One region of the Brucella pseudogrignonensis genome, then DNA from elsewhere that is predicted to be linked to it. Evidence: predicted binding sites of a transcription regulator. Region 1 holds the regulator's gene; the other holds the start of a gene.

Region 1 (3,175 bases):
CGGCTGAAGTTCCTGCCAGCAGATAAAACGGCTCGATCACCCAGAAAACCGGTGCGCCAAGAAGCAGATCACGGATGGTTCCTCCACCGATGCCGGTTATATTTGCAAGGAAGATGAAGCCGATAATGTCAAGCTGACGGCGCGAGGCGGCAAGCGCCCCAGTAGCCGCGAAGACAAAAACGCCTGCAAAATTTGCAAAATCAAAGACCGTCACGCGCTGGCCTCCCGGCTTCTTTGGAGCCAATATTCGAGAAATAAACACAAAAAGAAAGAGCGGCGAGGCGTCTCGCTGCTCTTTCTCCGATGTTTAAAATGAAGTGCCTGTTTATTCGGCGTTTCCTTCAGGTGCCGCATCGGCAGCAACCTTTGGTCCACCCTTGGAAACGCCAACCATCGCAGGCCGCAGCACGCGATCACCAATCGCAAAGCCCGCCTGAACAACCTGAACAACGGTGTTGTTTGGAAGCTCCGGATTCGGAACTTCAAACATCGCCTGATGGAAGTTTGGATCGAACTTCTGGCCTTCAGGATCGAGCTTCGTTACGCCGTGGCGTTCCAATGCCTGCAGCATCGCGCGCTCGGTCATTTCCACGCCTTCGGCGAGTGATTTCAGATTTGCGTCACTTTCCAGTGCATCCGCAGGGATCGCATCCTGTGCGCGGCGCAAATTGTCGGACACCAACAGCATGTCACGGGCAAAATTGGTAACTGCATAGCTGCGTGCGTCCTGCACATCGCGCTGTGTGCGCTTGCGCAGGTTTTCCATTTCAGCAACCAGACGCAACATCTGGTCTTTCAGTTCTGCATTGTCTGCCTCAAGCGCAGCAATGGTGTTGGCAGCGAGGTTCTCCGCGTCAACATTCTCTTCTTCGACCTCAGCGCGCGCTTCCGCTTTGCGGCTTTTCAGAAAATCGTCGGCAGCACGCTTCAGCGCATCACGATCACGAGGATTGTTGATATCGCGCTGCTCAAGATCGGGGGTTTCCGGTGTGTTTTTTTCATCAGCCATTTTGTGTCTTCCGTCTTGAAGTGTGTTTGAGCCGGATATCGAGTTTCGCGGCGCTAAAATCAAGGTCTAATTTGTTAGCCTTGTTAAGTCTTACAACTTAACGCAACAATCGCGATACAATTTGCGCTGTGTAATCGACCATCGGCACGATGCGCGCATAGTTAAGTCGGGTCGGGCCGATCACGCCAAGCGCACCAACAACGCGCTGTTCACTATCGCGATAGGGCGCCACTACCAGAGAAGAGCCTGAGAGAGAGAACAATTTGTTTTCCGAACCGATAAAGATTCGCACGCCCGAACCCGATTCAGCCAGATCAAGCAGCTGAATCATGCCGTCTTTTGTTTCGAGATCATCAAACAGATGACGCAGGCGTTCAATATCTTCCTGAGCATGAATGTTCTCAAGCAGATTGGCGCGGCCACGAACAATCAAACGCGCGGGTTGGTCAGACCCCGCGCCACTCCAGACGGCGATGCCTTGCTCCACCAGTTCTTGTGAAAGCTGATCGAGTTCCTGTCTGGTTTCTTGCGAAAGCTTTTCGAGTTCCGATTTTGCTTCCGAAAGCGTATGCCCGTGAATATGCGCATTGAGAAAGTTCGATGCTTCCACCAACTGCGACGCAGAAATTCCGACTGGCAGATTGATAACGCGGTTTTCCACATCGCCATTCTGCATGACGAGAACTGCCAATGCGCGGGTGGGTTCAAGACGCACAAATTCGATATGCTTGAGCGCACCCTCTGTTTTGGTGGCAAGCACAAGGCCCGCGCCGCGCGACAGGCCAGACAGAACCTGGCTGGCTTCTGTCAAAACGCTTTCGACCGAATTGTTCATCCCCGCCGAGCGCACCTGTGCTTCAATCGATGTGCGTTCATCAGCGCGCAGATCGCCCACTTCCATAAAAGCATCGACGAAGAAACGAAGCCCTATCTGCGTTGGCAGACGCCCGGCAGAAATATGCGGAGCATAAATGAGACCGAGTTGCTCCAGATCGCTCATCACATTGCGGATGGTCGCAGGGGAAAGACTGTGCGGCAACAGGCGCGATAGATTGCGGGAGCCGACCGGATCACCATCATTGAGATAGCTGTCAACAATCAGTCGGAAAATATCGCGTGACCGCTGGTCGAGCGAATTAAGCAGCTGATGTTCCGGTGATTTGATCATGGTCTTAGAGCGAAGCCTCTGAATTGCATGCTATAAATATAAGCGCACAACCCAAGGCGTCAAAGGCTTTGCGCCAATAATGACAGTTCTCTCAACATCTCTCTTGAAGGATCATGCGAAATTCCTTTCCATTCCTGCACGACAAGCCTAAAAAGCCGCAACGAAAAACGAATTGAGGAAATACAATGCGTCCATCCAAGCGCGCTGCTGATGAAATGCGTGCCGTCTCTTTCGAGCGCGGCGTCTCCAAACATGCAGAAGGCTCATGCCTCGTAAAGTTCGGTGACACCCACGTTCTTTGCACCGCAAGCTTAGAGGAAAAGGTTCCGGGCTGGATGCGCAATTCCGGCAAAGGCTGGGTCACAGCGGAGTATGGCATGCTGCCACGCTCGACCGGCGACCGTATGCGCCGCGAAGCAGCAGCCGGCAAGCAGGGTGGCCGCACGCAGGAAATCCAGCGTCTGATCGGCCGCTCGCTGCGCGCTGTCGTCGACCTTCAGGCATTGGGCGAATACCAGATCACGGTTGACTGCGATGTCATTCAGGCTGATGGCGGTACACGGACGGCTGCGATTACCGGTGGTTTTGTCGCCTTGCATGATTGCCTGCGCTGGATGGAAGCACGTCAGATGATCCGCATCGAAAAAGTGCTCAAAGACCATATCGCGGCCATTTCGTGCGGTATCTATGAAGGCCAGCCTGTGCTTGATCTTGACTATGCTGAAGATTCGGCTGCTGAAACCGACAGCAATTTCGTGATGACCGGCAAGGGCGGCATTGTCGAAATTCAGGGCACGGCTGAAGGTGCGCCATTCTCGGAAGAAGAGTTTGCGGCTCTCATGAAGCTTGCCCGCAGCGGCATTCAACAGCTCGTCGAGTTGCAGAAGGCAGCATTTGCCTGATAGTTTGGGGCTTCTCCTGTTTGTGAGAGGCTAGACGATGCAGGCAACCCGCATTCTTGAAACCGCGCTCTATGTTCGTGATGTTGCTGAAGCGAT
Region 2 (3,175 bases), on a different contig from region 1:
TCGCCGGTTTGGGCGTTCCAGCCGTAGGAGAAGTCGGTATTCTCGCGCAGCTTGCCGACGATCACCGAACCTTCGGCGCCGGCATTCTCGGCAATCTGGCGCACCGGCGCTTCGATCGCGCGGCGGACGATTTCGACGCCGACCTTCTGGTCCTGGTTGGCGGTTGTGAGATTGTCGAGTGCCTTGACGGCGCGGAGCAGCGCGACGCCGCCGCCCGGCAAGATGCCTTCTTCGACCGCCGCACGGGTGGCATGCAGCGCATCGTCGACGCGGTCCTTCTTTTCCTTGACCTCGACTTCCGTGGACCCGCCGACACGGATGACAGCGACGCCCCCGGCAAGCTTGGCAAGACGTTCCTGCAGCTTCTCGCGGTCGTAGTCAGAGGTGGTTTCCTCGATCTGGGCGCGGATCTGGGCAACTCGACCGTCGATCTGCGCCTTGGAACCGACACCATCGATAATGGTGGTGTTCTCTTTCTCGATCGCCACCTTTTTGGCCCGACCGAGCATGTTGAGCGTGACGTTTTCGAGCTTGATGCCGAGGTCTTCGGAGATGACTGTGCCGCCCGTCAGGATGGCGATATCTTCCAGCATGGCCTTGCGGCGGTCACCGAAGCCCGGAGCCTTGACGGCAGCGATCTTCAGACCGCCGCGTAGCTTGTTGACGACGAGGGTTGCAAGCGCTTCGCCTTCAACGTCTTCAGCGATGATGACGAGCGGTTTGCCGGACTGGACGACGGCTTCGAGAACCGGCAGCATCGCCTGCAGGTTCGACAACTTCTTCTCATGGATCAGGATATAGGGATCTTCCAGTTCCACCCGCATCTTGTCTTGGTTGGTGACGAAGTAGGGGCTGAGATAGCCGCGATCGAACTGCATGCCTTCGACGACTTCGAGTTCGGTTTCAGCGGTCTTGGCTTCTTCGACAGTTATAACACCTTCGTTGCCGACTTTCTCCATCGCCTCGGCAAGATAACGACCGATCTCGGTATCTCCGTTGGCAGAGATGGTACCAACTTGAGCAATTTCGGAATTGCTGGTGATCTTGCGGGCGTTGGTCTTCAACTCCTTGACAACCGCATCGACGGCGAGATCGATGCCACGCTTCAGGTCCATCGGATTCATGCCGGAGGCGACGGCCTTGGCGCCTTCCTTGACGATTGCCTGGGCCAGAACGGTAGACGTTGTGGTGCCGTCGCCAGCAAGATCGTTGGTCTTGGAGGCAACTTCGCGCAGCATCTGCGCGCCCATGTTCTCGAACTTGTCTTCAAGCTCGATTTCCTTTGCGACCGAAACGCCGTCCTTGGTGATACGAGGGGCGCCGAAGGACTTGTCGATGACGACGTTTCTACCCTTGGGGCCGAGGGTGACCTTCACGGCATTAGCGAGCACATCGACCCCACGCAGCATGCGTTCACGGGCATCGGTGTGGAACTTGACTTCTTTCGCAGCCATTTCTTTAACTCCTCAATAGGCAGCTATCTGACGGATGGGTTGGATTGACTGGTATCGCCTCAGGCGGCCTTTTTCTGCTCGGCCTGGGCTTCGATGATGCCCATGACATCGCTTTCCTTCATGATCAGCAGGTCTTCGCTATTGATCTTGATCTCGGTGCCTGACCATTTGCCGAACAGGATGCGATCGCCTACCTTGACGTCGAGCGCCTGGATCTGTCCGGACTCATTGCGCGAGCCGGGACCAACGGCGATGACCTCGCCTTCCTGCGGCTTTTCCTTGGCGGTGTCGGGAATGATGATGCCGCCCTTGGTCTTTTCTTCGGATTCGACCCGGCGGACGAGAATGCGATCATGTAGCGGTCGGAACGACATGTTTTCCTCCGTTGAGCAAAAATGATGACGTTGTTCCCTCTGCCCGGACCGAATGATCGGTCCGGGCGGGTGCAAAACCTCAAGTCGAGCATTTTGCGCAAAATGATCTGGTTTTGAGATTTTTCGATTTCAAGAGGGAGAGACGAAAAAATTAGCACTCGTCTTCTGATGCTACTAACATACTGGAAAGGAACAATAAACGGCGCGATTGCGTTTAAAAATCAGTTGATGGTCGTGAAATTTTGCGACACACTTCACAGTGTCATGAAACGGAGATGAAGCATGCAATTCTCATCGGATCTGGAACGTCAGCTCAAAGGCTACGGCCTCACCACCGCGCACATCCTCTATCGCATTCCTGATTTCGAATCCGTGCTGCAGACCTATGTCTGGCAAGACTACGATCTGGCACCCGATTTTCCTGAGATGCACAGGTTCCTGGATTTCTGGCAGTCCAGGCTTGAAGGCCCGCTCCATTCTGTCCGCTATACGCATCAGTGCTTGATCGGACCGAATGAATGGCGCCGCGTCGAAGGCGAGTTCAAGCTTCACTGAGGTCTTGAACAGAAATTTCGGCGTTGTCACGTTAACTGGGCTACAGTTGCCTTCCTGACGGTTTGGGCGTAAATTTTGGCGATGCAGACATCAGATATCATCTTCAAGCGTCACCGTTTTCCGCCACAGATCGTTGCTCATGCGGTGTGGCTTTATCTGCGGTTCAACCTTAGTCTGCGTGAAGTTGAAGAAATGCTGCTTGAGCGTGGAATCGACGTATCATGCGAGACAGTTCGTCGTTGGATCGCCAAGTTCGGCCCCCAGATCACACGCAACTTGCGGCGGCGTCAGGCGCGCCCCGGCGATATTTGGTATTTGGACGAAGTGGTCGTCAAATGCGCTGGAGAGAAATTCTGGCTCTGGCGTGCGGTGGATCAACATGGCTCCGTTCTCGAAGAAATCTTGCAGAAGCGGCGTGATAAAAGGGCGGCAAAGCGACTGCTCGTGGCGTTAATGAAGCGCTATAGCTTTGCTCCCAAACGGATCATCACCGATAAGCTCCGCTCCTACGGTGCAGCAAAGGCAGAAGTGGCACCCGGCCTTGACCATTGGTCGCACAAGGGCCTCAATAATCGGGCTGAAAATAGCCATCTGCCGTTTCGAAAACGGGAGCGAACCATGCAAGGTCATCGGTCACCTGGAGCGTTGCAACGGTTCGTCTCCATGCACTCAGCGACCCGCAATTGTTTCTCTGTTCCATCTCGTCGCCGAGCCGCACAAACAATTCGCTACCATCGCCTCGAAGCTTTCGATGCATGGAAAATTGCGGCCAGTGTCGCATGAATATCTACG

The links. Region 1 encodes HrcA, which represses chaperone genes, less so after heat shock. Its sites were predicted from a motif close to GTTAGCACTCNCNNNNNGNGAGTGCTAAC; they were not measured.
Positions count from the first base shown of each region.
Region 2: a site for HrcA is predicted at 1,979-2,007, ahead of RI570_RS18080 (co-chaperone GroES). Genes of this name have one in related genera too.

Region 1 is NZ_JAVLAT010000001.1:1,579,474-1,582,648, forward strand. Features, by position in the region: gene RI570_RS07615 (trimeric intracellular cation channel family protein) at 1-214, opposite strand, end outside; gene grpE (nucleotide exchange factor GrpE) at 326-1,009, opposite strand; gene hrcA (heat-inducible transcriptional repressor HrcA) at 1,107-2,177, opposite strand; gene rph (ribonuclease PH) at 2,363-3,079, shown strand; gene RI570_RS07635 (VOC family protein) at 3,117-3,175, shown strand, end outside.
Region 2 is NZ_JAVLAT010000003.1:50,456-53,630, reverse strand. Features, by position in the region: gene groL (chaperonin GroEL) at 1-1,454, opposite strand, end outside; gene RI570_RS18080 (co-chaperone GroES) at 1,514-1,828, opposite strand; gene RI570_RS18075 (aspartate-semialdehyde dehydrogenase) at 2,111-2,383, shown strand; gene RI570_RS18070 (IS6 family transposase) at 2,465-3,166, shown strand.